DNA from 2 places in the Eubacterium sp. BL-380-WT-2B genome. Region 1 is predicted to be linked to the other one. Evidence: riboswitches for the same ligand, from Rfam matches in the RefSeq annotation. Region 1 holds a riboswitch; the other holds the start of a gene.

What was found. A riboswitch is a leader RNA that binds a small molecule or an ion and turns the genes downstream of it on or off. The one in region 1 is predicted to bind S-adenosylmethionine.
Region 2: it holds a riboswitch for S-adenosylmethionine, as region 1 does, so the genes downstream of both, metK (methionine adenosyltransferase) here and FYJ53_RS03970 (homocysteine biosynthesis protein) in region 1, are expected to answer to the same signal.

Annotation. Positions count from the first base shown of each region.
Region 1 is NZ_VUMP01000002.1:216,632-221,062, forward strand. Features, by position in the region: gene secA (preprotein translocase subunit SecA) at 1-1,207, shown strand, start outside; one part of gene prfB (peptide chain release factor 2) at 1,226-1,288, shown strand; one part of gene prfB (peptide chain release factor 2) at 1,290-2,327, shown strand; SAM riboswitch class I at 2,525-2,628, shown strand; gene FYJ53_RS03970 (homocysteine biosynthesis protein) at 2,690-3,850, shown strand; gene FYJ53_RS03975 (NIL domain-containing protein) at 3,850-4,251, shown strand; gene FYJ53_RS03980 (UPF0280 family protein) at 4,256-4,431, shown strand, end outside.
Region 2 is NZ_VUMP01000006.1:117,782-122,212, forward strand. Features, by position in the region: gene ftsE (cell division ATP-binding protein FtsE) at 1-504, opposite strand, end outside; gene metK (methionine adenosyltransferase) at 754-1,935, opposite strand; SAM riboswitch class I at 2,054-2,149, opposite strand; gene FYJ53_RS13025 (aminopeptidase P N-terminal domain-containing protein) at 2,227-3,459, opposite strand; gene FYJ53_RS13030 (Cof-type HAD-IIB family hydrolase) at 3,767-4,431, opposite strand, start outside.

The sequences.
Region 1 (4,431 bases):
GACGATTTCCATTGAGAAGTCAGAACTTTTAAGTAAATACCTTAAGAGAGAAGGTATTAAGCATAATGTTCTGAACGCAAAATATCTGGAACGTGAAGCGGAGATTGTCTCAAATGCCGGTCAGATGGATGCCGTTACCATTTCCACCAATATGGCGGGCCGTGGTACGGATATCGTCCTCGGAGAAGGTGTCCAGGAGCTGGGCGGGCTTCATATTATTGGGACAGAGCGCCATGAGAGCCGCCGTATCGACAACCAGCTGCGAGGCCGTTCCGGACGTCAGGGTGACCCGGGCTCCTCACAGTTTTTTGTCTCCCTGGAAGATGACCTGATGCGTATTTTTGGTTCGGAAAAAATTCAGAGCATGGTTGAGAGCATTGGCCTCGATGAGGATACGCCCATCGAAAATAAAATGCTGACCAGGGGGATTGAAAGTGCGCAGAAGCGCGTGGAAGCAAGAAACTTTGATATCCGTAAAAACGTCCTTCAGTATGATAATGTCATGAACCGCCAGAGAGAAATTATCTATGAGCAGCGTCAGCAAGTTATCGACGGGCAGAATATGCATGAACAGATCTGGAAAATGACCGAAGATATGGTTGACAGCTATGTGGAAATGTACACCAATGGCGGAGACTATTACGATGACTGGGATCTTGAAGGTCTGAACAACTACTTTGAAAAGACACTGGTGGCTGAAGGGGCAACACTGAACCTGCCCAAAGAGCCTGAAAGCCGTGATGTCCTCAAAAATGCGATTCTTCAGTACTGCCGGAATAACTATGAAGAAAAAGAAAAAACACTGGGCGATGCTAATATGCAGGAGCTTGAGCGCGCGATTCTTTTGAGAAGCGTTGACGCTGCCTGGATGGAACATATTGACAATATGGAACAGCTGAAACAAGGGATTGGCCTGCGTGCTTACGGACAGAATGACCCTGTTAAGGAATACACAAAAGAGGGTTTTGCCATGTTCGAGGATATGATTTTGAGAATCCAGGAAGACACGGTCAAGTACCTTTATAATATTAAAATCCAGAAGGCGCCCCAGCAGCAGCGGAACGTCAATATGGAGGATGTTAAAACCAATGAAAGTGAAATTGAAGGCCGGCCCGCAGCCGCCAGAAATAAGAAGGTTGGCCGCAATGATCCCTGCCCCTGCGGCAGCGGTAAAAAGTATAAGAAGTGCTGCGGCGCAAATTTATAAAAGTAAGGATGTGATGTCGTGATTGATCTCTATGAATGCAGACAGAGTGTCAATGAAAAGGAAAAAGAACTGACGGATTTGAGGGATTCACTTTGACTTACCAGCCGTCAGTGAAAGAATAGAAGTACTGAACGCCCAGACCGAATCACCAGAGTTTTGGAGCGATCAGCAAAAAGCCCAGAAGGTTTTGAAGGAGCTGAAAATCCTGCGCCAGAAAAAAGGTGAGTACGATAAGCTGAAGGATAATCTTGATGATATCCTCGTCATGTTTGAACTGATCGATGAGGGAGAAGAAATGGACGAGCTCCCAGATACCATTGAGGCTTTTGGAAAAGAGCTTGAGAAATTCAAGCTGGAAACCCTCCTGTCCGGTGAGTATGACAGCAATAACGCCATTATCTCACTGCACCCAGGCGCCGGTGGTACCGAATCCCAGGATTGGGCGGAAATGCTGCTCAGAATGTATACCCGTTGGGCAGAGCGTAAAGGCTTTAAGGTTAAATCGCTCGATTTACAGCCCGGGGATGTTGCCGGTATCAAAAGCGCCACTTTACTTATCGAAGGCATTAACGCCTATGGCTATCTGAAAACAGAGAGAGGTGTCCACCGTCTGGTACGCATCTCACCCTTTGACTCTTCAGGCCGCCGGCATACTTCCTTCGCATCTCTGGATGTTACACCAGAGGTTGATGACAGTGTGGAAATTGAAATCAACCCGGATGATATCCGTGTGGATACCTACCGCGCAAGCGGTGCAGGCGGCCAGCATGTCAATAAAACCTCATCGGCTATCCGAATTACCCATATTCCGACTGGTGTTGTTGTGCAGTGCCAGAACGAGCGCTCCCAGCATCAGAATAAAGAGGTGGCGATGAACATGCTCAAGGGTAAGCTGGTTGAGATCATGGAGCAGGAACAGAAAGAAAAGCTGGATGACGTTGTGGGCGATTATAGCCAGATTGCCTGGGGATCGCAGATTCGTTCTTATGTGTTCCACCCATATAATATGGTTAAAGATCACCGTACCAATGTGGAAGTCGGCAATATCCAGTCGGTCATGGATGGTGACTTAGACCAGTTTATGAATGCCTATCTCCAGCAGACAGCTGCACAGCAGTAAAACGAGATATGGACGAAATAGAATTAAAAAAGAAATAAAACACTATATATTGCGGTACACGCCGTTTTGGCGTGTGCCTGCATTTATTTAAGAGGTTGTTTATTGAAAAAACAAATGTCAGAAAATGAATTGTAAATCGTGATTGCATTTAAATTTGTTTTTTGCTATACTAGTATACAGCGTACAATTGAATAATCGAATTATCAAGAGTGGTAGAGGGAACTGGCCCAATGAAACCCGGCAACCTGCGTAAGCGTGGTGCCAAATCCAGCATTTCTTTTCATGAAATGAAAGATAATCTAAAGCAGACTCATTTTCATTTGGTGAAAATGAGTTTTTTTATAGAAAGAGAAGGAGTAAATATGCCAAAGACTTATCAGGAAATTAATGAGAAAATTGCCAGAGGCGAGGCCGTCATTGTCACAGCCGAAGAAGTTATTGATATTGTTAAGGAACGCGGAACAAAAGAAGCGGCAGAGTATGTGGATGTTGTTACAACAGCTACTTTTGGGCCCATGTGCTCATCCGGCGCCTTTTTAAATTTTGGACACGCCGATCCGCCGATCCGTATGGCAGAGATTGAGCTGAACAATGTTGAAGCCTACGGTGGACTGGCGGCTGTCGATACCTACATTGGAGCAACACAGCCATCTTCAGATAAAGGCGCAGAATATGGCGGTGCACACGTCATCTGCGATTTGATTGACGGTAAGGAAGTACATCTCCACGCCACCTCGCCAGGGACAGACTGCTATCCGAGAAAGGAAATCGATACCTGGGTAGGGCTGAAGGACATGAACGAAGCTTACCTTTACAATCCGAGAAACTGCTATCAGAACTATAATGCGGCCATCAATACCTCAAAAAAACGTATCTACACTTATATGGGAATTTTACACCCCAATATGGGAAACATCACCTATAGTACTGCCGGGGCCCTCAGTCCATTACTGAATGATCCGCTGTATAAAACCATCGGTATGGGTACGCGCATTTTCTTAGCCGGTGCTCAAGGCTATGTCTCATGGATGGGGACTCAGTTTAATTCAGGAGGCGCCCGGGATGACAAAGGATATCCGCTGGGCGGAGCAGGGACACTGGCCGTCATGGGCGAAATGCGTGAGATGAACACAAAATACATTCAGCCAGCTGTTTTTGAACGCTATGGAGTATCCATGTTTGTGGGGATTGGGATACCAATTCCTATTTTAGATGAAGAAATGATGCAGTTTGTCTCAGTAACAGACGCAGAGCTCCATACAAATATCATGGACTACAGCGATAAAGACCGGCCAGTCATTAAAAAGGTCAGCTATGCAGAGCTGCGCAGCGGGTCTGTCGAAATCGATGGGAAAAAGATCCGGACCTCGCCGCTCTCCAGCCTTACAAAGGCAAGAACTATTGCAGATGAGCTGACAGGATGGATAAAAAAAGGTGAGTTTTTCCTCCAGGAACCTGTAATGAAATTCCCGGTCAACAATACGCTTAACAGCCTGAAAATAAAAGAAGGGGGTAACAAATAATGGTAAAAAAAATTGTTTTGAACTTCCCAAAAGAAGCAACCGGCAAACCCATTGCAAGCCAGCTGATCCGGGATTATGATTTGCAGCTGAATATTTTAAAGGCTTTTGTCGATGATGACGTGAACGGCACCCTGCTTTTTGAAGTTTCTGGCTCAGAGGATAACATTGAGAAAGGGATCGCCTTTATTAAAAAGAGCGGCGTTGACGTTAAGGAGGTCGTCTCTGTCATTGAGGTGGATAAGGACCGCTGTGTGGATTGCGGCGCCTGTACTGCCGCCTGTGTTGTGGGAGCTCTGGATATGGATGAGAATTGGCTCCTGACCTATCATCCCGAAAAATGTCTGGAATGCGCACTTTGTATTAAAGCCTGCCCGGTCCGCGCCATCCATACCCTTATTTAGGACAATGTACGAAAAACGTGTTTATCGAGATAAAATGCAGGCTGACGGCCTGGTTTATTACCGCGTTGTGGAATATGAGACAGATCTTCTGATCGCGTCGGAGACAGACCAGACTGATTTGATGCAGCGTCAGGTTCACGAAACCCGAAAAATACTGGGAAATTATGGAAGGGCAGTGCC
Region 2 (4,431 bases), on a different contig from region 1:
GTTCCCTGTCGGTTCGTCACAGATCAGAATACTTGGGTTGTTAATAATGGCTCTGGCGATAACAACACGCTGCTGTTCCCCGCCGGAGAGCTCATTGGGATAATGGTTTGCCCGATGTGAAAGCCCGACCATTTCCAATGCCAGCGGCACCTTTTTGCGGATCTTGCGCTCGGGCCGGCCAATGATCTCCATGGCGTAAGCCACATTTTCATACACACTTTTATTTTCAAGCAGACGGAAATCCTGGAAAACCACGCCCAGCTTTCTTCTAAGATAAGGAATCTCCTTTTTGGAAAGCTTGGAAATATCATGACCCTTGATCTTAACCGTCCCGGTACTCGCGTCGATTTCGCGGAGCAAGAGCTTGATAAAGGTAGACTTCCCGGCGCCGCTTCGGCCAACCAGAAATACAAACTCGCCCTTATCAATAAACAGGTTTACATTTTTTAAGGCGTCTTTTTCATTTTTATCATACGTTTTTGTAACATTTATAAATTCAATCATTCAATCATCTTCCTAGCAGCTTGGTCTTTTGGCAGTTGCCAATGATGCTGTACAGTTTATTTTATACTTTTTAACGCACAAAAACAAGATTTTCTATCCAAGTTTTATCTAAAAGTATTCAAATTATTACTCGAATGCATTAATTATACACAAAACGGTCACGCTTTGCCTTAATTTTTGGATACTTTATATCCTTTTTAAGAAACAAAAAGATAAAGGATCACAACTTTTCAGCTGTGATCCTCTGTTTTAAACTTCCGCTTTTAATTTTTCTGCGACGTCGGTTTTTTCCCAGGGTAAATCCAGGTCGTTTCTGCCAAAATGACCATAAGCGGCCACCTGCTTGTAGATCGGTTTCCTCAGGTCAAGATTCTTGATGATGGCGGCTGGTCTTAGATCAAAATGCTTTCTTACCAGCTCTGCAATTTTATCGTCGGCAACCTTGCCGGTTCCAAAGGTATCAACAAAAACGGATACCGGTTCAGCCACACCGATGGCATAGGCAAGCTGGACCTCACATTTATCCGCCAGCCCTGCCGCCACAATGTTTTTGGCAACGTAACGGGCTGCGTAAGCCGCAGAGCGGTCAACCTTTGTCGGATCCTTTCCTGAGAAAGCACCGCCGCCATGGCGTCCGTATCCACCATAGGTATCTACGATAATTTTACGTCCGGTTAAGCCGGCGTCACCCTGCGGTCCGCCGATGACAAAACGGCCGGTCGGGTTGATAAAATATTTAGTATTTTCATCCAAAAGTGATGGGTCAATTACGGGTTTAATAACTTTTTCGATCATATCCTCACGGATAGTAGCAGCGTCCACATCTGCGCTGTGCTGAGTGGAGATGACCACGGTGTCCACTCTGGTGGGTACGCCGTCGTTGTACTCAACGGTCACCTGAGATTTTCCATCTGGTCTCAGGTAATCGACAACACCCTGTTTGCGTACATCAGATAGCTTTTTAGCCAGCTTGTGCGCCAGAGAGATTGGCATTGGCATGAGCTCTGGTGTTTCGTTGCACGCAAAGCCGAACATCATGCCCTGGTCCCCAGCGCCGGTAGCCAGGTCTTCTTCTTCCAGCTTTCCTTCCTTTGCTTCAAGGGCCTTGTCAACGCCCATGGCAATATCTGAGGACTGTTCGTCAATGGAGGTTAAAACCGCGCAGGTTTCACAGTCGAAGCCATATTTCGCCCGGTCATAGCCGATACCGCGGATGGTTTCACGGACAATTTTGGGAATGTCTGCATAACAGTTGGTGGTGATTTCGCCCGCCACTAAAACCAAACCGGTTGATACGGACGTTTCACAGGCAACGCGGGCCATTGGGTCCTGTTCGATGATCGCGTCCAGCACCGCATCGGAGATCTGGTCACAGATTTTATCCGGATGGCCTTCAGTAACGGATTCTGAGGTAAATAATTGTTTCATCATTCGCTCCTTAAAAATTTGTATTGTCGTAATTCTATTTACCCTTGATAAAGATCACAGATTTTTCAAATCCTTAAATAAAATGAACCCCATGCGCGCATGGGGTTAGATTCGTTCAAAAACCCCATCATTACAGTTTAACTGCAGGTATTGGCACCATGCTTATGCTGGTTGCCGGGTTTCATCGGGCCTGTCCCTCCACCTCTCTGGATAGGTAAATATTCAATTACTTGTAATAGGATAAACCTACAGGGCAATTTTGTCAAGCCCCTTTCATTAAAAAAACAAAAGAGCTTATCCCTTCATCCGCTTTTCAATAACATTAATATCCTTTGGAATCTGCGGCGACAGGTTTTCCGGCCCGTTTTCTGTCACGAGTATATCATCCTCGATCCGCACGCCCATCCCCATTTCGGCAATGTAAAGACCGGGCTCGCAGGTGATGACCATGCCAGGCTCCAGGATGTATTCCCGCTTATCGTTGGTGTCGTGGGTATCCAGCCCCAGCGAATGGCCGATACCGTGGTAATAGAATTCATTGATGTCCTTATTTTTAGGCACGATGTTGTTTTTTAAACATTTCTCAAGAAAAATATCCTTGGTTGCCTGTTGGATATCCAGCATTTTTGCACCGGGCTGGTACATCTGGATCAGCTCTCTCTGGGCCTCGAGAACCATATTGTAGACCGTGGCCTGTTCATCGGTATATGTTCCTGAAACCGGGAAGGTTCGGCTGATATCGCCGCAATAGCCCTTGTAGCGGGCCCCCAGGTCCAGAAGCACCATGTCGCTTCCCTTCATGGTCGCCTGGTTTTTAATATAATGCAGCACCGTAGCGCTTTTTCCTGAGGCCGCAATAGTCTGGAAGGAAACTCCCTGGGCGCCCATCATATTGATGGTATATTCAAAAACCGCCTGAATCTGGTATTCCTTCATATCCGGTTTCAGATTTTCAAGAATAGCGTCAATCCCCTTCGCAGTTATCTCAATGGCATCACGCAGCGCCTGGACTTCCTCGGGCTTTTTAATCAGCCGCATGGCGGTCAGATAGGGCTGAAGATTTTGAAGCTCCATATCCGCGAACAGCAGCTTGATCTGCGGGTCGCTGGTTGCAAAACTCTGGTGCTTGGGCATGGTAAAATCGAAATACAGGTTATCAAAACGGGTTTCCTGTAAAATAAAAGACTCCAGCTCAGTATTATAGCGAACATCTTTAATGCCAGACAACGCCTGAGCTTCTTCAATACTGATCTTAGCACCTACCCATTTTTCCTTGAAGGGGTCTGGCTCATCAATGAATAAACACTCCGAAACCTCGCCGCCTGCATCCTTTTTCATCAAAAGGGTCACATCAGGCTCCTCAATGCCGGTCAGATAATAAAAGTTGTTATCGGTATAAAAGGGATAGTCCGCGTCCAAAGACTGCTGAACTGCCCGTCCAGAATAGATGATCGCCAGGCTTTCCGGCTCCAGCTTTTCGCCTAATTCCCTGCGGGTTTGTCTATAAAAATTCTGTGATAATGGCATTTTCACACTTCCTTTTTCATTATTTTGTCACCAAGGTCTATTGTAAACATAAAAAAGACCAAATTCAATACTGAATTTGATCTTAGTCTGTCAAAAAACCTGAGAGACGAAACCTTTTACCTAAGGAAGACAAAAGCGTTCTGCGGACGCTACCCTCTCACCGGCAGCTTATTGACTAAAGCAAATGCTTTATCTCACCAGTGTCCGGCTATTACGGTAGTACCGCACGATTCCTGGCCGTTATTCACAGCGCTGAATTTGATCTTTAGGCAAAACTGGCAGCGCTTTTCACCACGCCTCTTTTTTATTACAATATATACTTTTCTAAAAGCCAGGCCACACCATCCTCGTCATTGGTTTTCTCACCAACAATATCGGCATGCTTCTTAACGCTGTCCATGGCGTTTTTGACCGCCATCCCAAGCCCGGCGCCTTCGATCATCGGAATATCATTCTCGCTGTCCCCAATACAGGCCATTTCATCGGTTGCAATGCCATAAAGCCCGGCCAACTCCGTAAGGGCCGCGAATTTGTTCAGGCTCTCCATGGTGATTTCCATGAGATTTCGCCCTGCGTGAAAAGTGATGGTCCCATCACAGCGGATCGACTGGATCCGCTCAAGCTCTTCCTCAGACTGATAGGAAAACACAAACTTAAGGGCATTTTCGATTGCCGAAAGATCCTCCAGCTGTTCAATATACGGCCGGCGCACACCGGGCACCTTTCCATAGACTCGGCACAGCGGCTGGTCTGGTATATCATAAAACATATTGTGGCTCGTGGCCACAAAGCAGGGCACCTTGAGCTCCCGGGTCTGGCTTAAAACGCTGAGATACCGGCTTTTGTCAATGGCGCCCATTACCTTTAAAATTTTATCCTCATTAAAAATTGTCCCACCGCCGTCGCCGACGTGGTATTCTTTTTCGAGCCCCAGTCCAACATTCTTAATGAACACCAGCTGTGATTCATTGA